4 regions of the Streptomyces sp. NPDC104307 genome follow, and region 1 is predicted to be linked to each of the others. Evidence: riboswitches for the same ligand, from Rfam matches in the RefSeq annotation. Region 1 holds a riboswitch; each other region holds the start of a gene.
The links. Region 1 has a riboswitch for cyclic di-AMP ahead of ACZ601_RS26660 (transglycosylase family protein). Riboswitches for the same ligand answer to the same signal wherever they lie in the genome.
Positions count from the first base shown of each region.

Region 1 (5,272 bases):
TCTCCAGTGCCGTGCGGCCTTCCAGCCGCGCCAGTGGAGCGCCCAGGCAGTAGTGGATGCCGTGGCCGTACCCCAAGTGCTGGTTGTCCCGCCGGGAGAGGTCGAGCGTGTCCGGCTCCGCGAACCGGGCAGGATCGCGGTCGGCCGCCGCGAGGACCACGAGCACGGGATCACCCTCACCGATCTGCTCGCCACCGATTTCCAGGGCTTCCGTGGCGTAGCGCCAGGTGGCCAGTTCCACCGGGCCGTCGAAACGCAACAGCTCCTCGATGGCGGTGTCCAGGAGTCGGTCGTCGCCCTGCTGGACAGCACTCTGGAAGACAGCACGCTGCGACGGGTTGCGAAAGAACGCGTGGGCGCTGTTGCCGATCAGGTTGATGGTCGTCTCGAAACCCGCGAAGAGGATCACGAAACACATCGCGGCGGCCTCGTTCTCGGTGAGGTGCTCGCCGTGGTCGCTCGCCCGGATCAGACCGGAGATCAGGTCGTCACCGGGGTCCTCCCGCTTCCGGTGGATCAGCTCGGCAAGGTAGGCCCGGATCTTCTTCACGGACCGTGCGACCCCGCCCCGCGGGCCGCCGCCGTGCCGGATCATCATGCCTGCCCAGTCTCGGAAGTCGTCCTGGTCCTCCTCCGGTACGCCGAGCAGATCGCAAATGGCGTAGATGGGGAGCGGGAAGGCGAAGTCATGGATCAGGTCGGCCTCCCCCTTCTCCGCGAAATCGTCGATGAGCCGATCCGCCAGCTCCTGCACACGGGGCCCGAATGTGGCGATCGTCCGGGGCGTGAAGGCCTTGGACACCAGCCGGCGCAGCCGGGTGTGGTCGGGCGGGTCGATGTTCAGCAGATGCGTCATGAGGTTGGCGCTGCGCTCGCCGGGGATGCCGGTCTTGCTCTTCCCCCGGGCGTCCTCCGCGTGGTGCGCCGGGTTCTTCGACAGGCGGCTGTCGGCGAGGGCCTGACGTGCGTCCGCGTACCGGGTGATGAGCCACGCCTCGACGCCGCTGGGCAATGTCGTCCGGTGTACGGGGCTGTGGTCTCTCAGCCAGGCGTAGGCGGGGTAGGGGTCGGTGGCGAACTCCCAGGTGAAGAGCTCGGGCGACGGGATGTGGTTCACATGACGACGGTATCGGGCGCCTGCCGGCGAGCCGCCTCCGTCCTCGTTCCGCGCTCCCGACACGCTGGACCTCTCGCGGCGTGACAACCAGCACCTCGGCTACGGGCACGGCATCCATTACTGCCTGGGAGCACCGCTCGCCCGGCTGGAGGGGCAGGCCGCGCTCGCCACGTTGCTGAAACGCCTTCCGGATCTGCGACTTGCGGGGGAAGCTGCCGATTTGCGCTGGCGCGGCGGGCTCATCATGCGCGGACTGCGGACGCTTCCGGTCGAGTTCACCCCCGGGGCCACCGGCAAGGAAGGTGACACTCTGTCAACTCTGTGACTTCGGCGTGATCTCCGCTGCATCGACTTGTGACACACGTTCGAGTCCCGCTAGGTTCACCGTTCGACTCACCAGTCACCTTGTCAGTCACACGGAAGGCATTCCCATGGGCTCCGCGAACGGCAGACACCGTCGCCCTCGTCAGGCACCCGCGATCATCGTCGCCGCAGGCGTGACCGGCTCGGCCATCGCCATCCCGCTGCTCGGCGCGGCCGGCGCGCACGCCGCCGACGCGTCGACCTGGGACCGGGTCGCGGAGTGCGAGAGCGGTGGGATGTGGAGCGCCGACCTCGGTAACGGCTTCTACGGCGGCCTGCAGTTCTCGCAGGAGGTCTGGAAGTCCTACGGCGGTGAGGCGTACGCCCCGCGCGCGGACCTCGCCAGCCGCTCGCAGCAGATCGCCGTGGCGGAGAAGGTGCTGGGCGATCAGGGGCCGAAGGCGTGGCCCAGTTGCGCCGTCATCTCCGGCCTCACCCCGGACGGCTCCCTGCCGGGTGTCGACCCGGGCGTCGATCCGGCCGCCACCCCGTCCGCGGACCCGACGCAGAGCGCGGACCCGGCCGAGAGTGCGGACCCGTCCGCGACTGCCGATCCGTCAGAGAGCGCGGACCCGGCGGACGACGCGGCCGGGGATGCCACGAAGGCCCCATCGGACGACGCCACGTCAGAGCCGGCAGGCAAGGACCGCAAGGACCGCGAGGCGGACGCCTCGTCCTCCCCGGGCGCCACGCCCCCGGCGTCCGGCTCCTCCGGCGCGGGTGACCCCTCCGGCACCCCGGACGGGTCCTCCCCGGCCGCTGAGGCGGGCGGCAAGCATCGCGGCGCGCCGGCTCCGGAGCGGGCCGGTGACGGCCGGGACGCGGGGCGGCACGCCTCGCGCGGGGATGCGGACGGACGCGGCACGGGCGCGCCGGCCGCCGACGGCACGTACACCGTCCGGCCCGGCGACAACCTCTGGGCCATCGCGGACGCGCAGGAGCTGCCCGGCGGCTGGACCGGGCTGTACGAGGCCAACAAGGCGACCGTCGGCTCCGACCCGGACCTCATCCTGCCCGGTCAGCACCTCGACCTCGACCTCGGCGTGAAGGCGGGCTGAGACCCAGTCAGGGCCGTCCTGGCGGCGACCGTGGAAACGGTCTGATCAACAGCTGAAGACACCTCGCACCTGGGGTACTTAAGAGGCCTATGTCCCACTTTTGACTAAGTGAGACATGGGTCTCTTCGTGTGAACTGGCGCGCCTTGTCCGGGAGGTCCCCCCGCATCCGTTCCGACCTGCGCAAACAGGTGTTAATCCGATGCTCGGAAGAGCTGTTTATCCGGTATGTCCTTCTTTGAATGTAGGGGTTCGGTGTGTTTACGGTCAGAACCGCTCGCACCGCGGGCCCCGTCGATCGTCACGCCGAATCCTGCCGTCGGTCGAAGGGAACAGACGCGTAAAGCGCCGTAGGCAGGAGCGGGGGACCCAGGTAAGTGCCGGGCCCGATCGTCGCAGGACGCATCAGGACCGGCTTGGGGTGAAGTCGTGCGCTAGGACGTGCGACCGGGCAACTCACTTGGCCCGAACCCGACAGCTCACCTCGCAGGCGTCGGTGAGGAGAAGTCTCGATGCTGCTCAACAGCAAGGGCAACAAGCACCGCCGCCCGTCCAAGGCCGTCCGTATCGCCACGCTCGCCGGTGTGACCGGTGCCGCCATCGCCGTGCCCCTGATGGGTGCCACCGGCGCCTCCGCCGCCTCCGTCTCCACGTGGGACGCGGTCGCCCAGTGCGAGTCCGGCGGCAACTGGTCCATCAACACCGGCAACGGCTACTACGGCGGTCTGCAGTTCTCGCAGTCCAGCTGGGCCGCCGCCGGCGGTACGCAGTACGCGGCCCGCGCCGACCTGGCCAGCAAGGCCCAGCAGATCGCGGTCGCCGAGAAGCTCCTCGACATGCAGGGACCGGGCGCCTGGTCCTGCGCCGGTGCCGGCAACCTGAGCAACGACGGTGTCGACCCGGGCGTCGACACCGGCTCCAGCGCCCCCAAGGCGGAGGCCGCTCCCAAGCAGGAGTCCGCTCCCAAGCAGCAGGCCGAGCCGAAGAAGGCCGAGCGCACCGAGGCCCCGGCCACCAACCGCTCGGACCGCTCGACCGCCCCCGAGGCCGGCCAGAAGAAGACCGTTACCACCCCGACCGGCGAGAAGGTCAAGAAGGGTGACGGTGAGTACAAGGTCGTCACCGGCGACTCGCTGAGCAAGATCGCGGCCGACCGCCACGTCAAGGGCGGCTGGCAGCAGCTGTTCAAGCTGAACAAGGACATCGTCCAGGACGCCGACATGATCTTCCCGGGTCAGCAGCTCCACCTGGTGAAGTAGTCCGGCACTCTCCTCGCCGATCTCCCTGGCCCGGTTCGCGTCTTCCCCCCACGCGTGCCGGGCCGGGGTCTGTCGGTCGCCGGTCCGGTGGCCCGGTGGCGCGTGGCGCGGCTCGCGCGATCGCGTACCGACTGTTCAACTGTTGTAGTTACCGGCCAGTAAATTTCTGGTCTTCCGTCCCGCTATGACTGCTCTTGGGTCCTATTTCGTCCCAGGGGACGGGCGGGCGGCCGACTGAGACGGCCGGGCCGGTTAGGCTCTTGTCGCAAGGCCAAAGCGACCCTGCACAAACAGCGTCATATCCCAGAAGGAGATGCCTCGTGCCGTCCATCGACGTCGTCGTAGCCCGGGAAATCCTCGACTCCCGGGGCAACCCCACGGTCGAGGTCGAGGTTGGCCTCGACGACGGCAGCACGGGCCGTGCTGCCGTTCCGTCCGGAGCCTCCACCGGTGCCTTCGAGGCCATTGAGCTTCGCGACGGTGACCCCAACCGCTACCACGGAAAGGGCGTCGAGAAGGCGGTCCTCGCCGTGATCGAGCAGATCGGCCCGGAGCTCGTCGGCTACGACGCGACCGAGCAGCGGCTGATCGACCAGGCCATGTTCGACCTGGACGCCACGGAGAACAAGGGCTCGCTCGGCGCCAACGCCATCCTCGGCGTCTCGCTCGCCGTCGCCCACGCCGCGTCCGAGGCCTCGGACCTGCCGCTGTTCCGCTACCTCGGTGGCCCGAACGCGCACCTGCTGCCCGTCCCGATGATGAACATCCTCAACGGTGGGTCGCACGCCGACTCCAACGTGGACATCCAGGAGTTCATGATCGCCCCGATCGGCGCGGAGTCCTTCTCCGAGGCCCTGCGCTGGGGCGCCGAGGTCTACCACACGCTGAAGAAGGTCCTGAAGACCAAGGGCCTGTCCACCGGTCTCGGTGACGAGGGCGGCTTCGCGCCGAACCTGGAGTCCAACCGCGCCGCGCTCGACCTCATCGTCGAGGCCATCAAGGAAGCCGGTTACGCCCCCGGCAAGGACATCGCGCTCGCGCTCGACGTCGCCGCGTCCGAGTTCTACAAGGACGGCACGTACGAGTTCGAGGGCAAGTCCCGCTCGGCCGCCGAGATGACCGAGTACTACGAGGAGCTCGTCGACGCGTACCCGCTGGTCTCCATCGAGGACCCGCTGTACGAGGACGACTGGGCCGGCTGGAACGTCATCACCGAGAAGATCGGCGCCAAGGTGCAGATCGTCGGCGACGACCTCTTCGTCACCAACCCGGAGCGCCTGGCCCGCGGCATCGAGGAGGGCTCCGCCAACGCCCTGCTCGTCAAGGTCAACCAGATCGGTTCGCTGACCGAGACCCTGGACGCCGTCGAGCTGGCCCAGCGCAACGGCTTCAAGTGCATGATGTCCCACCGCTCCGGCGAGACCGAGGACGTCACCATCGCCGACCTCGCGGTCGCCGTGAACTGCGGCCAGATCAA
Region 1 covers NZ_JBVJMU010000012.1:97,607-102,878, reverse strand. Annotated here, with positions in the region: gene ACZ601_RS26675 (cytochrome P450 family protein) at 1-1,117, opposite strand, end outside; partial or broken gene ACZ601_RS26670 (cytochrome P450) at 1,164-1,442, shown strand; gene ACZ601_RS26665 (transglycosylase family protein) at 1,549-2,538, shown strand; cyclic di-AMP (ydaO/yuaA leader) riboswitch at 2,873-3,044, shown strand; gene ACZ601_RS26660 (transglycosylase family protein) at 3,049-3,795, shown strand; gene eno (phosphopyruvate hydratase) at 4,116-5,272, shown strand, end outside.

Region 2 (5,272 bases), on a different contig from region 1:
GCCCGGACACGCAGCAGGCCATGAGCACCCTGGTGGAGAAGGAGTTGTGCCGGACCGGGTCCTGAGGACGGAGTGGGCCGGCGGCGGACGGTGTGACGCGCGGGTGCGGGCGCCCGCACCCGCGCCGGCGCCCGCACCGCGCGGCGCGCCGGGTCAGACGAGGAGCTTCGTCTTCGCCTGCTGGTACTCCTCGTCCGTGATCGCGCCCTTGTCCTTGAGGTCGGCCAGTTTCGCCAGGTCCTCGACGTGGTTGCCCCTCGCCGCGCCGCCGCCCGCGTCCGTACCCGCGGCGTCTCTCACGTACGCCTTGAAGGCGGCATCCCGGTCCTTCGCCTCTTTCACGTCACGCGCGCCCATGGACTTGCCTCGGGCGATCACGTAGATCAGGACGCCCAGATACGGCAGCACCAGGGCGAGGATCAGCCAGCCCGCCTTGGCCCATCCACCCAGGTCGTGGCTGCGGAAGATGTCCATGATCACGCGGAAGAGGAGGAACAGCCACATGATCCAGAGAAAGAACCAGAGCATGGTCCAGAAGAGGTTGAGCAAGGGGTAGTCGTCCATCGTCCACTCCAGGGAGCCGCGTCGAATGGGTGAATACGAAATAATTCATACCATTGCATTTCGGACTTCGCGCGGCGGATCCGTGCGCGGTCCCTGGCGGGGTGCCGAGTGACGTGGCGGGCTACTTCTCCGGTACGGAGGCGGAGATGGCGGCCGGTGCGGGTGCGGGTGCCGGTGCGGGTGCGTCGGCCGCGTGAGTTGACTCGACCGGCTCGGCGGGCGCGGCGGCCGCTGACGTCGAGAGCACGGCGGCCGTCGCCGTCGCCGCCTCCGCGCGTGCTGCCGAGGAGACCTTGCGGTGGTGCGCGAGTATTCCGATGAAACCTGCGAGGAACCCGCTGACCAGGCCGGATACCGCGTGGTTGACCGCGTTGACGGATTCGCTGTCCGGCACTCCGATGATCGCGTAGTTGACTCCCGCGCTCATCACCGCTCCGATCACTCCGCCGATCACGCCGCTGATGACGGCCCCGCGCAGCGGTGTCGCCGGAGTGGCCGCAGGGGTGGAATCGGAGGCAGAGGCAGAGGCGGAAGCGAGCGGTGCGGTCATCGGCGGAGGCCCTCCAGACAGGCTGCGATGAGAGACCGGGAGCAGCTTGCGGGCACGGTGAAACGCGCGCTCCGGGGTCTGCTCGCACGGGCAGCCCACCGGTCCGGGGGGATGCAGCAGATACCTTGCGGCAGAACACGGGTCCCCCGCAACACCTTCTCGATTTCGCCACGTTGAGGTTCCCGGCGCGGTCGGCGAAGAACCGGGTCGGGCGGCGGGAAGCGCGGGGTGGTCATGAGTGCGTCGAACATGCCGTAGAGTTGTGTTTACCGACGCGGGGTGGAGCAGCTCGGTAGCTCGCTGGGCTCATAACCCAGAGGTCGCAGGTTCAAATCCTGTCCCCGCTACTGAAGAATCAGGCCCGGCACGCATAGCGCGTGCCGGGCCTGATTCGTTTCCGTACGTGCCGCGCCGCGCGCGTCATCCCATTGGCCGTCGAGCGCTGGCCCCGCGACCGTGTTCCGGGAAGTCTGGGGGTGGTGCGCGGTACCGTCCGCGGCCCTGAGCGCACCGGGCAGGAGAGCAAAGGTGGGGAAGCGGGAGCAGCGGCGGGGGAGGCGCACCTATGAGGTCCGCAACCGCCGGCTCGTCCGGGCACTGCCCGGGGTCATGCTCATCGGCGGGTTGCTGTTCGACTTCTTCACTCCGCCCGCCTTCACCGCCGTTCCACTGTTCGCCGCGGCCCCGCTGATCGCCGCGCCGTTCTTCTCGCGGGCCGGCACGATCCGGATCGGGGCCGGTGCGCTGCTGTGCGTGGCCGCGCTGCGGCTGTACAGCGGAACGCTGATCCGGGTCGTGCCGTTCATCGAGCTGCTCACCGTCCTCACCGTCTCGGTCCTCGCGGTCTACATCAACGGGGTCGTCCGGCGCGGCAACGAGCAGCTGGCCTCCGCCCGGGTCATCGCGGCGACCGCCATGCGCGCGGTGCTGCCGACGCCGTCCGACCGGATCGGCGGGCTGTACGTGGCCGCGCGGTACGAGGCGGCGCAGGCGGACGAGTTCGTCGGCGGTGACCTGTTCTCGGTCACGGACACCCCGTACGGGGTGCGGCTGGTCGTCGGGGACGTGCGCGGCAAGGGGCTGGACGCGGTGGAGGCGGTGGCGGTGATCATCGGGGCGTTCCGGGAGGCGGCCGAGCAGGAGCGGTCACTGGAGGGGGTGGCCCAGCGGCTGGAGCGCGCGCTGGCCCGGGAGTCGAGCAGGCGCGGCGGGCTCGACGCGGTGGAGGGGTTCGTCACCGCCGCGCTGGCGGAGATCCCACAGGGCTCCAGCCGGGTGCGCGTGGTCAACCGCGGCCACCCCGAACCGCTGCTGCTGCACTCGGACGGGGCGCTGGAGCAGCTGCGGCCCTCGCTGCCCGCGCTGCCCCTGGGGATGGACCTGGGCGTGTGGCCGGACCGCTCCGACGAGTGGGAGCTGCCCGCCGGGTCGACGCTGCTCCTCTATACGGACGGCCTCTCCGAGGCACGCGACGCCGACGGGGTCTTCTATGACCCCGCCGAGCGGCTGCGCGGACGGATCTTCCCGGGGCCGGAGGAGCTGCTGTCGGCGCTGACCGATGACGTACGGCTGCACACCGGCGGGGTGACGACCGATGACATGGCCCTGCTCGCGGTCGCGCGCCCGACCGAGGGGCAGCCGGACCGGCGCACGACCGTGAAGATCGTGGGACTGGGCGGCGGAGCCGGGTGAAGGTGAGTGCGGCCCGGTGAAGCCGAGTGTGGCCCGGTGAAGCCCGGTGAACCTGGACGGAGCTGGGTGAAGGTGAGGGGGCGGACGGGGGGAGTGTGGATGGATGTGGGGAGCGGGGGGCGGCCGATGCCACCGTGCGTAACCGTAAGGAATCCCTCCGCATAACGTTTGACGCAACGTCAGAAAACGGCTAACGGTTGAGGGGCGATCAACTCGCCCGATTCCAACCGGTTGTGTCCCGTAAAGTCCAGGCCAAGGATCGGAACGATCAGTTGGAACGGCTTGGAATCGGGCCCGTGTGTCTATTAACGTTCGATAACGCAGCGCGGTTGTCCCAGCCGCCGTCAGTGGCGGCACCGTGCGCGAGCGCCGAATTCCGCAAGGGAACCGGGGAACCACCTACATGGGGTGAATCGGGCATCTCTGTCTCGTTGAGAGGCGGAGGGACCCGTAGGAGACCTTCCTGCTCCGAACCCGTCAGCTAACCCGGTAGGCGAGAAGGAAGGAAAGGAGCGCGCCCCAGTGGCGTCCAACAAGCCTGCCCCCGAAGCCCCCTACCGGTTCGCCCCCGAACACGGAAACGACTTCGGAACCGGGCCCGGTGCCGCTTACGGCGCCACCCACGGAACCGATCACGGCGCGATCCGCGGAACCGCTTACGGAACCGATCACGGGGCCGACTACGGAACCGCTTACGGGACCGATCGGGGCAGCGAGTTCGGGACCGAGTTCGGCAACGGCCTCCGCGCCGGCGAGGACGGCTCCGACCGGGCGTGGGAGGAATGGAACCCCACGGAGGAGTCCATCCGCCCCGTGCGCGGCAAGCACCGCGTCGCCAAGCAGCGCAATGGGCTCGCCCGTAGCTCCACCGTTCTCGGCGTCGGCGTCATCGCGGCCGTCGGCGCGGGTGGCATGGCCTCCGCCCAGAGCAAGCCGCCCGTGTCTATCTCTCTTCCCGACGCCATCTCGGACAAACTTCCCGAGGCCAAGTCCCTGCCCGGCGTCGGCGCGTTGTTCTCGGGTGAGTCCGAGGCGGAGAAGACCGAGGTCGCGACCGCCGCCGCCCCGCTGACGACGGCCGGCATCACCACCACAGAGGCCGAGCAGGGGACGACGGACGCCGGCGAGGCGCTCCGCGCCCGCATCCTCCAGCAGGCCGAGCAGCAGCAGGACTCCGCCGACGCCGAGGCCAAGGCGGCCGAGGAGAAGGCCGCGGCGGAGAAGGCCGCCGCAGAGGCGAAGAAGCAGCAGGACGCCGCTGAGGCCAAGGTCGCCGCCGCGAAGAAGAAGGCCGCGGAAGAGGCGAAGAAGAAGGCGGAAGCGGTGCGGCTCGCCAAGCTCGCCGCCAGCTACGCCATCCCCACCTCCTCGTACACGATCACCTCGACCTTCGGCGAGGCCGGTTCGATGTGGTCCTCCGGCTACCACACGGGCCTCGACTTCGCGGCGCCGACCGGTACCCCGATCAAGGCCATCCACAGCGGCACCATCAAGTCCGCCGGCTGGTCCGGCGCGTACGGCTACCGCACGGTCCTGGAGCTTGAGGACGGTACGGAGCTGTGGTTCTGCCACCAGTCCTCGATCGGCGTCAGCGTCGGCCAGCAGGTCACCACCGGGGACACCATCGGACGCGTGGGCGCGACCGGCAACGTGACCGGCCCGCACCTGCACCTTGAGGTCCACACCCCGGACGGCACCGGCATCGACCCGATGCCGTGGCTGCGCGCCCGTGGCCTGACGGTCTGAGTCCACCGAAGTCCACGTCCACCGAACCCCGGCAGTCCTGACGCTCACCCCCCGACGTCAGGGCTGCCGGTCTTCGCCTGTTCCGGTCTGTTCCGCCGGACCGGGCCGTGGCGTACGGGTGTAGGGCCTGTCCGGCGGATCATGGCCGGGGGCGCGGCGTCTGGCACGGCACCTCGCCGCGTTGCCGAAACGCCCCAATAGCTCCGCTATCGAGACGCTCCGGCGCCTTGCGATGCACCGCACCAGACGCCGCGCCCTATCCGACCCTGACCCGCCGGACAGGCCCTAGCTGTAGTCGCCATGGAATAGCGCGTGCGGTGCGGTGGGTTGTTCCATCCATGACTTCTCTCCGCACACTCGGTTCCTCCGACCTCCAGGTCTCCACGCTCTCCCTCGGCGGCAACGTCTTCGGCTGGACCGCCGACGAGGCGCAGTCCTTCGCCGTTCTCGACGCGTACACGGCGGGCGGCGGCAACTTCGTCGACACGGCCGACGCGTACTCCTCCTGGATCCCCGGCAACGTGGGCGGCGAGTCGGAGACCCTCATCGGCAAGTGGTTCGCCGCGCGGGGCAACCGGTCCGACGTCGTCCTGGCCACCAAGGTCGGCTCCCACCCCGAGTACAAGGGGCTCGCCGCCGCCACCATCAAGGCCGGGGCGGAGGAGTCGCTGCGCCGGCTCGGCACGGACTACATCGACCTCTACTACACGCACCACGACG
Region 2 covers NZ_JBVJMU010000007.1:347,897-353,168, forward strand. Annotated here, with positions in the region: gene ACZ601_RS20990 (serine hydrolase domain-containing protein) at 1-65, shown strand, start outside; gene ACZ601_RS20995 (SHOCT domain-containing protein) at 154-564, opposite strand; gene ACZ601_RS21000 (hypothetical protein) at 686-1,114, opposite strand; tRNA gene ACZ601_RS21005 (tRNA-Met) at 1,388-1,461, shown strand; gene ACZ601_RS21010 (PP2C family protein-serine/threonine phosphatase) at 1,643-2,806, shown strand; cyclic di-AMP (ydaO/yuaA leader) riboswitch at 3,164-3,317, shown strand; gene ACZ601_RS21015 (M23 family metallopeptidase) at 3,329-4,552, shown strand; gene ACZ601_RS21020 (aldo/keto reductase) at 4,891-5,272, shown strand, end outside.
Region 2: linked by a shared signal. The riboswitch ahead of ACZ601_RS21015 (M23 family metallopeptidase) and the one ahead of ACZ601_RS26660 (transglycosylase family protein) in region 1 are both predicted to bind cyclic di-AMP.

Region 3 (5,272 bases), on a different contig from region 1:
GCGGCCATCCCGATGCCGGGGACCATGTCGCCCCACACGTATCCGATCGGCTCCTGGCCCTCGGGGATGTCGATGATCATGGCTGTTTCCTTCCGAGTCTGCCGGCTGCGGGGCGCAGGGGGACGTCGAGTGCGTCGTAGAGTCCGGGTTCCGCGTCCACCAGCCAGTCGATGGCGTTCACCAGCCGGCCGACCGCGGTGGCGTTGCCGCCCGCCGAGCGGTTCTCGTCCTCGTCGGTGGCCTCGACGGTGACCTCGATCCGCGGGCGGCCCTCGATGATCACGCGGTGGGCGCCGGCGCCGTCGGGCGGCGACGGCCAGTCCGGGGCGCAGGAGGGGTGGATGCGGGTGATGTGCTCGATGACGATGCGGGGCTCACCCTCGACGATGCCCTGCACCTCGAACCGCACCGCGCCCTGGGTGCCCGCCGCGAACTCGCCCATGGTCCGGGTGGTGACCGTCGTCTCCAGTGGCCGCCGGGCCATCGTCTCGCGGATGTCGTCGAGCTCCACGCCCAGGGCCCTGGCCATCAGCCGCAGCTGGCCGCCCCACACCATCGTCGGGACGGAGGCCGCGAGCATCAGCGGCTCGTACTCCATGGCGTGGCCCATGCCGATCAGGTCCCGGACCGCGTCGGGCTGGTCGTAGGTGGAGTAGTCGAAGATCTCCTGGCAGCGGATCGCGTCGACCGTGCTGCCGAGTCCGCTGATCATCAGGGGCAGCACGTCGTTGCCCCAGCCCGGGTCGACGCCGGAGACGAACAGTGAGCCGCCGCCGTCCGCGACAGCGGCCAGGACCGGGTCACGCAGCTCGGGTGGGGCGCTCCGCTGGTCGTAGAGGGCGTACAGGGCGGGGGTGACGACCACCGCCCCGGTCCGGACCGCCCTGGTGATGTCGGCGAGCGCCTCGTCGGGGCGGATGTCCCCGGAGGCCGCGTACACCACCGCGCCGGGAGCGGTGGCCAGCACCGCGTCGATGTCGTCGGTCGCCGCGACGCCCAGATCGCGGCCGGTCCCGGCGAGGTCGCCCGCGTCGCGGCCCACCTTGCCCGGATCGTGAACAAGCACGTGCGCCAGATTCAGGGCCGGATGGGCCTCGACGGCGCGGATGGCCGCGCGGCCGACATTGCCGGTTCCCCAGACCACCGTGGAAATCATGCGGCGGAGGGTAGCGCGCGGGATGAAAGGTTCATAGTGCCATCGCGCACCCGGTTGCGAGGCGGCCCGAGCGGGTCCGCAGGGGCCGCACGGCACGCGAAAGGGGTGGGAAGGAGCCGCATGGCTCCTTCCCACCCCTGCGCCCGGTTCCTCCCGAAGGCGGAGCCGGGTATGTCAGTAGGCGCCGAAGACGTTGTCGATGGAGCCGTAGGTGGCCGCGGCGTAGTTGCACGCGGCGGTGATGTTGGCGACCGGGTCGAGGATGTCCGTCGACGTACCGGCCACGTGGTAGGCGTCGAAGGTGGGCTGGATCACCTGGAGGAGACCCTTGGAGGGCGTGCCGGCGACGGCGTTCGAGTCCCAGTTGTTCACGATCTGCGGGTTACCGGAGGACTCGCGGATCACGTTGCGGTAGATGCCGTCGTAGCTGCCCGGGATGCCGTTCTGGGCCATCACGGCGAGCGACTCCTTGATCCAGCCGTCGAGGTCGTCGGTGTACGCCGTCGCGGCCTGCGCGGGAGCGGTGGCCGAGGTCTCGGTGGCGGTGGTCTCGGTGGTCTTCTCCGCGACCGGCGCGGCCGTCCGCTCGGAGCGGTCGGCGCGGTCGGACCCCTCGGACCGGTCGGACGACTGCGCGGCGTCGGACGCGGGCTTTTCCTCGGTGGCGGGCTTTTCCTTCGACTCGGCGGAGGGAGCCGCCTTCGGCGCTACGGCGGCGGACTTGGCGCCGATGGTCAGCTTGAGGCCCGGGTGAATCAGGTCGGGGTTTTCACCGACCGCACTCCGGTTGTCCTGGTAGAGCCGCTCCCAGCCACCACTGAGGGAATGCCCACGGGCGATCTTGGAAAGCGAATCGCCGGAGACCACGGAATAGACGGTGGACTCCGCCTGGTGGGCCGCAATTCCCTTGGCAGCAAAGGGGGTCGAGGACGCCGACTTTTCTGCGACGGCGGGGTGCGCCGGTGCGGCAGAAGCCGATCCGGCCCCGATCAGGGGGAGCGCGAGAACGACTCCGCCCGTGCTCACGGCGATGAAGCCGCGGGTCAGGGTGGTGGACTTGAAACGACGGTACTTACCCGTGATGGGCATGGCGTATTTCCTCTCCGCCGCCTGCGAGGTGAGCTGTCGGGTTCGGACTGGAGATGTCCGGCCGCACGTGATGTCGACTTAACCCCTAGCCGCTCCGGGTTCCGGACCGGCAGTAAACCTGGGTCCCCCGCTCCTGCCGTAGGTGAGTGGGTCGGGTTCCCGGACGGCGGCAGGATTCGGCGTTCCATCCGGATTGACGGTGACCGTAAGCGAAAAACGCCGGACGAAACAAGCCCGGAATTCTTGATCCCAATTGATTCGCAAGATCAATTAAAGGAAATGCCCAGCATCAGACCTCTCGGGGGAAGTCAACTTTCTTGGCACAACAGGGAACCGAGGCCGGACGCACCGCGTCCCGGGCCGGGAAGGTGATGCTGACCACTGAGCCCGAAAAGGGCGATTTGCTCAATATTCATAACTTTTGGGCTATGAAAAAAAGCGCTTCAGTGGATTATTAGTGGCGTATGCGACTAACCACCCAATCGGGACATTTCATCAAGCCCTCCCACTGGGCGGCCACGACGCCCGCGACCCGACACGCGCCGCCAATGCATCTTCATCAATGCATCTAAATAGATGCACTACGGTGTGAGGTATCGGCCGGCGCTCATGGCGCCGCCCACCACTGAGACCGGGAGATCCTGATGTTCCTCGACACCGATGGCGCCACGCTCCACTACGAAACCCGCGGCTCCGGTCCCCTGCTGCTCGTCTCCCAGAGCGGTGAGGGCGACGCCGACCGCAGCACCGACCTGGTCGACCGGCTCGTGGACCGCTGGACCGTGGTCACCTACGACCGCCGGGGCCTCTCCCGCAGCACGATCGACGATCCCGGACAGCGCGTCACCATGGCGCGGCACGCCGACGACGTGCACCGGCTGCTGGCCGAACTGACCGATGAGCCCGCCCTGATGCTCGGGTGCAGCATGGGCGCCGCCATCGGGCTGCACCTGGCGCTCGCCCACCCCGAGCAGCTCGGGGTGCTCGTGGCACACGACCCGGTCACGCCGTCCCTGCTGCCCACCGGACAGCGCGAGCGGCACGCCGCCGAGCTGGCGCACCTTCAGGATGTCCACCGTGACGGCGGTCTGGAAGCGGCCTTCCCCGAGATCGCCCGGGTCCTCGGCATCGACCCGGCGTGCCAGGAGACCGAACCGGGGCTCACCCCGATGCCGCTCACCCCGTACCGTGCGGCCAACTTCGGCTTCTTCATCGAGCGCGACTTCACCGCGGTCATCGAAGCCGAGCTCGACCGGGAAGCGCTGCGGGCGACTCCCGTACGCATCGTGCCCGCGAGCGGCAGCACCACGGCGCCATCCGTCTTCGTCGGCCAGTGCGCACAACGCCTCGCCGGACTGGTCGGCCGGGAGGCCGTCCCGTTCCCCGGCGGGCACAACGGCAACACCACGCACCCGCGGGCGTTCGCGGCCCGGCTGCAGGACGTGCTGTCCGGGGTATGAGCGGGGGCGCCGTCGGACGGACGGGACGACGGCCGGCGACCCGTCACGGCGAGCGGATCAGTGCGGCCTGCTGCCGCCCTCGCGCCGGAGCCGCGCCGCGAGGTGGTGCTGGAGCGGCTGGCCGACCGCCGCGAGGTCGTGGACAAATTCGAGCGTGCCGTCATCCGTCAGGGTGTAGCGACGGCGGGTGGCGCTGACCTCCTTGGCCGTGGGGGCGAGCGCGACCTGATGGGTGGCGAGGTCGGCCACGCCGTCGGCCGCACGGCCCGTCAGGATCTCCGCGACACCGGTGGGCTGAGTGATCAGCGCCTCCACCCGCCCGTCCGCCTGCATCCGCCACCAGCCGCTCTCCCGTGCGGACGGCCGCAACGGGGCGCCGTCCGCGTCGAGCAGCCAGGCGCGCGCCTCGTAATGGAGGAAGGGCCGCCCGTCATGACTGAAGGTCACCTGCTGCGCGTACCGGAACTCCTCGGCGAGCGTCGGGTACTCACCACTGCCCCGCCCGGCCCAGGTGCCCAGGAACCCGCTCAGCGGTGCGAGCAGAGCGTGCGGGGCAGGCGCTGCGTCCGGCTGGAACGCGTCGGGGTACGGGTGCTGCTGGGCGGGGTCGAACATCGTGCGCGCTCCTGGATCGGGGACGGTGACGGGGACGGTTGGCAGCCTAAGGGCTCTCCCTTTTGGTCCATACGGGGCTCGCGGTTCACGCCTCTCACGGAAGTCCGGCAAGCTGCCGGGCGAACACCCTCAGCCGCATCAGGCGGTGATCGAGCCCCGGCACCTGAGGGCTGTCCCGCAATTCCTGGCGGGACAGCCCTTAGCCGCGTTCACCGGTGTGCCGCCAGCACTGCCGCGAGGCCCTCTCGCAGATCCTGGACGAAATACCCGGGAACCTCCAGCGACGGGAAATGTCCCCCGCTTTCCGGCTCCGCCCATCGGACGATCTTCCGGTACCGCTCCTGCGCCCAGGGGCGCGGGCTCCTGCGCCCAGGGGCGCGGGCATTTCTCTACGTCGCGGGGATACATGGTGAGTGCTGACGGGACGTCGACCCGAAGTCCGGGGTCGAGCGAGTTGTGGCTTTCGTAGTAGATACGGGCCGCAGAGGCGCCGGTCCGCGTCAGCCAGTACAGGGTGACGTCGTCAAGAACGCGGTCGATGGAAATCTTCTCGAACGGGCTGTCCTCGGTATCCGACCATTCCGCGAACTTGTCGAGGATCCAGGCAAGAAGCCCGACCGGTGAATCGACGAGCGAATAGCCGATGGTCTGCGGACGGGTCGCCTGCTGCTTCGCGTATGCCGCGCGGTGTCGCCAGAAGTCGGCGGTGTCCTCGGTCCATTCGCGCTCGGTCGCCGTCAGTCCGTCCGTGGTCATTCCGGGCGGCGCCTCGGCGAACGTGGTGTGGATGCCGAGAACGTGCGCCGGGAACCTGCCGCCGAGGACCGTGGTGATATTGCCTCCCCAGTCGCCGCCGTGGGCCACGAACCTGCTGTAGCCGAGCCTTCCCATCAGTTCCACCCACGCGGCCGCGATCTTCTCGGTTCCCCAACCAGTGGTGGCCGGCCTGTCG
Region 3 covers NZ_JBVJMU010000005.1:392,232-397,503, reverse strand. Annotated here, with positions in the region: gene ACZ601_RS16885 (carboxymuconolactone decarboxylase family protein) at 1-80, opposite strand, end outside; gene ACZ601_RS16880 (NAD(P)H-dependent amine dehydrogenase family protein) at 77-1,156, opposite strand; gene ACZ601_RS16875 (LysM peptidoglycan-binding domain-containing protein) at 1,331-2,245, opposite strand; cyclic di-AMP (ydaO/yuaA leader) riboswitch at 2,249-2,437, opposite strand; gene ACZ601_RS16870 (alpha/beta fold hydrolase) at 2,890-3,705, shown strand; gene ACZ601_RS16865 (nitrobindin family protein) at 3,763-4,320, opposite strand; partial or broken gene ACZ601_RS16860 (epoxide hydrolase family protein) at 4,530-5,272, opposite strand, start outside.
Region 3: linked by a shared signal. The riboswitch ahead of ACZ601_RS16875 (LysM peptidoglycan-binding domain-containing protein) and the one ahead of ACZ601_RS26660 (transglycosylase family protein) in region 1 are both predicted to bind cyclic di-AMP.

Region 4 (5,272 bases), on a different contig from region 1:
GAGGACCGGATCTCGGTGCTGTTCACCCCGTGGGGCGAGGGGCTGGTCCGCTCCTGGTACCGCCGGGCGATGGTCGAGCTGGCCGGGCTGCCGCACATCCGCCGGGTGGCGATCCAGACGAACCTGAGCGGACGTACGCGGTGGCTGGCCGAGGCGGGCGCCGCCGGCCGGGACAAGATCGCGCTCTGGTGCACGTACCACCCGGGCCAGACACCGTACGAGCGTTTCCTGGACCGGTGCGGGGAGCTGACGTCCCTGGGGATCCGGCACAGCGTCGGTGTGGTGGGTCTGGACGATCACCTCGACGAGGCCCGGCGGCTGCGGGCGGCGCTCCCCGGGGAGGTGTACCTCTGGGTCAACGCCGCGGAGGGGCACACCTACACGGACGCGGAGGCCGGCCGGTGGACGGAGATCGACCCGCTGTTCCCGTACAGCCGCCATCCGCACCGCTCGGCCGGGCTGCCCTGCCGGACCGGCGAGTCCGTCATCTCGGTCGACGGGGAGGGCACGGTGCGTCGCTGCCATTTCGTCCGGGCCGAGCTCGGCAATCTCTACGACGGCAGTTACCGGGAGGCGTTGGGCCCCCGGGCCTGCCCGCTCTCCGTCTGCGACTGCCATATCGGCTACGTCCATCTGGAGACGCTGCCGCTGTACGACGTGTTCGCGGGCGGCGTGCTGGAACGCATCCCGGCCCGGCCGCTGTACGACATCGGGCGGGCCGGCTCGTAGACCCCGGACGGATCGCCGGGCTCCCGGCTCCCGGCCGGGAGCCGGCCGGTCTCAGAGCGGCAGCAGGTCCGGCCGCTTCGCCGCCACGTGGTCCCCCGACGACTCGCCGCGCAGTCGGCGCCCGATCCACGGCACCAGGTACTCGCGGGCCCAGTGGATGTCGTCGCGCCGGACCTCCAGCGTTCCCCGGTGCACCTGCGGCGGCCACTCCTGGTCCGGGTCGGCCGGCACGTCGAGGCCGAGGACCTGTGCGGCGCGCAGCGCGACGCGGGTGTGCCCCTCGGGTGACAGGTGCAGCCGGTCGCCGTCCCAGGCGCGCCGGTCCTGCACGGAGCGCAGCGACCACAGGTCGAGCACCGGGCAGTCGTAGCGGTCCGCGATGGACCGCACATGGGCGGTGTAGGTGGCGATCTTGCCGCGCAGATGGCGGAGCACCGGAACGCCTCGGGTGTCGAAGCCGGTGGTGACCATGACGGTGCCGACCGACTGGGTCAGCTCGGCGACCGCGCGCTCGAAGCGCTCGGCCACGTCGTCGGGGTCGGTGCCCGGCCGGATGATGTCGTTGCCCCCCGCGCAGAAGCTCACCAGGTCGGGGGCGAGTTCCTTGGCGCGCGGTACCTGCTCCTCGACTATCTGGTCGAGGAGGCGTCCTCGTACGGCGAGATTGGCGTACCGGAAGTGTCCGTGCGCGGCGGCCGTGCCGCCCTGCGCCGTCGCCGGTTCGGGGAGCTGGTCCGCGAGGATGACCGCGAACCGGTCGGCCCAGCCGACGAATGTCCCGGCCGGGCCCGGGTCACCGACTCCCTCGGTGAAACTGTCGCCAATCGCCGCGTACGACTCGATGGCGCCCTGTCGGTTGATGACGCCCTGTCGGATGATTCTCGAATCGTCTGCCACAAGGGCATATCCTGCACCGTCGATTGTGACCTACGCGACCGTATTACGGGGTTGACGGGTGGTGAGATAGACCACCCGGTCAGTTTTTGGTAAAGGGGGAATAAGGACGGTCACCGCAATACAGAGGGACGGTGCGCCGCCGCGCACCGTCCCTCTGTATTGCTCCGGTCCGTCACCGGACCGTTGCTGCGTGGATCAGACGTTGATCCCGTGCGACGCCAGGTAGGCGATCGGGTCGATGTCCGAGCCGTACGCCGGGCCGGTGCGGACCTCGAAGTGGAGGTGCGGGCCGGTGGCGTTGCCGGTGGCGCCGGAGAGGCCGACCTGCTGGCCCGCGGTCACGGTCTGGCCCGCCGAGACGGAGAGCGAGGACATGTGGCCGTACTGGGAGTAGTGGCCGTCGGCGTGCTTGATGACGACCTCGTTGCCGTACGCGCCGCCCCAGCCCGCGGTGACGACGGTGCCGGAGGTGATCGCCTTGACGCTGGTGCCGCTGGCGACGGGGAAGTCGATGCCGGTGTGGCTGCCACTGGACCAGCTGGCGCCGGAGGCGCGGTAGGCGGTGGTGTGGTTACCGGGGACCGGGTGGACGTAGCCGGAGGCGCTGCCCTGGTCCGACGACGCGGTGTTGGACGCCTGGGTGTCGGAGGAGGACGTGGTGCCGGAGGACGCGGGGGCCTTCGACTCGGTCTTGGCCGGGGCCTTCGAGGGGGCCTTCGACGGAGTGGTGTCACCCGTGGAGGTGTGCGAACCGGTGGCCGGGGCGTGACCCCAGGCCTTGCCGCCGAGGGTCAGCTTCATGCCCGGGAAGATCAGGCTCGGGTTGTCGCCGACGACCTTGCGGTTGTCCTGGTACAGCTTCTCCCAGCCGCCCTTGACCTTGTGCTCGGCGGCGATCTTCGACAGGTAGTCGCCGGAGACCACGGAGTACGTCTTGGTGCCGGACTGCTTGTCCGCGACCGGCTTGGCCGGGGTGGCGTGCGTGGCGGCGGCCGACTTCGCGGTGGCGGGAGCGGCCTGCTCCGCGGCGTTGGCACCGGTGGCGCCGAGCAGCGGAAGCGCGATGACGGCTCCGCCGGCGCTCGCGACGACGACGCCGCGGGCGATGGTGCTGGACTTGGGACGGCGGTGCTTACCCGGGATGGGCATGAAGAATTTCCTCTCCGGCGCCTACGAGGTGAGCTGTCGGGTTCGGGCTGGAGATGCCCGGCCGCGCCTGGCGCGACTTCACCCCGAGCCGGCCGGATCACTCCGGTCGGCGGCTTACCTGGGTCCCCCGCTCCTGCCACACGGTGAGTGGGTGCGGAATTCCGGACGGCGGCAGGATTAGGCGTTCCATCCGGATTGACATGGAACGTAAGCGAGCCGGGACGGCGGAAACAAGCCACGGGTTCCGCGCCGGATTCCGCACCGGAAATTCGACGCGGAATTCCGGTCACACTCCGTGGATTATGGATCTTGGCATTCCGCTTGACGTACGGAATACCCGACCGGCGTACCGCCACACACCGTCACGGATATGATCCCGCTCACGAGAGGGTGACCATCTCCCGCATAAGCAGGGCATGTTCGACTAAAAGCCTTAATACGGACATGTCACTCACATCGTCCGCACCGGCGCCCCGCGGAGGGCCGGGACAAGAGGGAGAACCGAGGCTGCCGCCGGGGTGATTGTCCGAGTATCCGATGTCGTATCGTCACGGGAGTGGACCCGTCGGCGACACGCGTCGGCGGCACAGCCCCAGGAGTGACCGTGACGCAGCAGTTGCCGCAGACCCCGTCGACGGAACCCGAGCTGGCGGGGGTCCGTAACTTCCGCGACGTGGGTGGACTGCCGGCCTCGGACGGCCGCCGGGTGCGGTACGGGCGGCTCTACCGCAGCGGTCACCTCGCGGGCGCCACGCCCGAGGACGCGGCGTTCCTCGGCGGCCTCGGGCTGCACACCGTCTTCGACTTCCGCAACGCCGCCGACCTCAAGCTGGACGGACCGGACGTCGAGCTGCCCGGCGTACGCAATGTGAACATCCCGCTCACCGACCCGGCGGACGGCACCGAGTTCTGGCGGATGGTGCGCGACGGCAACATGGACGAGCTGCACGGAATCCTCGGCGGCGGCAAGGGGACCGACCGCATGGTCGCCTCCTACCGCTCGATCATCCTGGACCGCACCGCCGAGCACAGCCAGGTGCTGCACGCCCTGGCCGAGGACAGCGTCCCGGCCCTGATGCACTGCGCGGCGGGCAAGGACCGGGCCGGGCTCTCGATCGCGATCTCGCTGCTCGCGGTGGGCGTCGGGCGCGAGACGATCGAGGCCGACTACCTCAAGTCCAACGACACCCACCGCCGCTACCGGGTGCGCCGCAGCGACACCTCCGCAGCCGGGATGTCGCCCGAGGTGATGGAGCTCCTCAGCCCGCTCTTCGGCGCCCACAGCGAATACCTCGCGGCGGCCTTCGCCACGATCGACGAGACCTGGGGCGACACGGACCGCTACCTCTCCGAGGGGCTGAAGGTCACGCCCGAGACCCGGGAGCGGCTGCGCGAGCGGCTCCTCGAAGACTCCTGACGGACCCCGGGGAGGGGATGCCGCCGGCTACTGGTTGTGCATCCCCACCGCGAACAGCAGGTAGAGGAAGCCCGCGATGACGTGCCCGGCCACCAGATAGGCGAACAGCCTGATGACGAGCCCGCGCGGCATCGTGCGCTCCTGGGAGTCGGACTCCTTGTGCCTGGCCGGGGTCAGCGGGTCGTAGTTCTCTGAATCGGACATGACGGTCCTCTCTGGTGACCGGACGGGCCGGCGGGACGGCGTCTCAGCGACGGTGGATCCCGCTGCCGAGACACAGCTCGGCGGCGGGGCTCTGCAGCAGGGTGTGAACGAAGAGCAGTTCGGCGCCCTCGCGGTCCGGCGCCGCGATCCGGTGCGGGGTGAGCGAGTCGAAGTGCGCGCTGTCGCCGGGGCCGAGGTCGTGCACGGTGTCCCCGAGGGTCACCCGGAGGTTTCCGGCCAGGACATAGAGCCATTCCTCGCCGGGGTGGACGCGCACCAGGTCACCCTGCGCGCCGTACGGCACCCGGACGCGCAGCGCCTGCATGGCCCGGCCGGGCCCACCGGCCTGCTGGTACATCCAGCCGTCCGCCTCCGCCCCCTCGAACTTCCGGGCGCGGACGATCGCGTCACGTTCCGGCGGGATCTCGCCGAGCAGCTCGGAGACCGTCGTACCGTAGATCCTGGCGAGTCCGAGCAGCATCGGCAGCGAGGGCTGACGGCGGCCCGTTTCGAGCCGGGACAGATGGGCGGGCGAGAGCCCGGCGCGCTGGGCGGCGGTCTCCAGGGTGAGCCCGCGGCCGCGGCGCAGGTCGCGCAGTCGAGGCGCTACACCGGGCAGCTCGTCGGCCACGTCGGCCGCCCCTGCTTCTGGGGGATTCATATGTCCATTGGGCCAGGATCTTTCCTGGGAGGCAAATTTCTTGCCTCCCAGGCAAAAACCCCGCTGATCAGCGGTTGGCCACGGCCTGCTTCACCAGGGTCCGGCCGAAGTCCCACATCAGCCCGCCGTTGTGCGCGTCGTCCATCACCGCTGTGAACGCGGCCACAAACCGCTCCACGTCCGCCTCGTCGATGACGAGCGGCGGAATCAGCTTG
Region 4 covers NZ_JBVJMU010000001.1:761,411-766,682, forward strand. Annotated here, with positions in the region: gene ACZ601_RS03080 (STM4011 family radical SAM protein) at 1-729, shown strand, start outside; gene ACZ601_RS03085 (SGNH/GDSL hydrolase family protein) at 781-1,626, opposite strand; gene ACZ601_RS03090 (M23 family metallopeptidase) at 1,822-2,775, opposite strand; cyclic di-AMP (ydaO/yuaA leader) riboswitch at 2,779-2,939, opposite strand; gene ACZ601_RS03095 (tyrosine-protein phosphatase) at 3,380-4,192, shown strand; gene ACZ601_RS03100 (DUF6126 family protein) at 4,220-4,396, opposite strand; gene ACZ601_RS03105 (helix-turn-helix domain-containing protein) at 4,440-5,057, opposite strand; gene ACZ601_RS03110 (aspartate aminotransferase family protein) at 5,125-5,272, opposite strand, start outside.
Region 4: linked by a shared signal. The riboswitch ahead of ACZ601_RS03090 (M23 family metallopeptidase) and the one ahead of ACZ601_RS26660 (transglycosylase family protein) in region 1 are both predicted to bind cyclic di-AMP.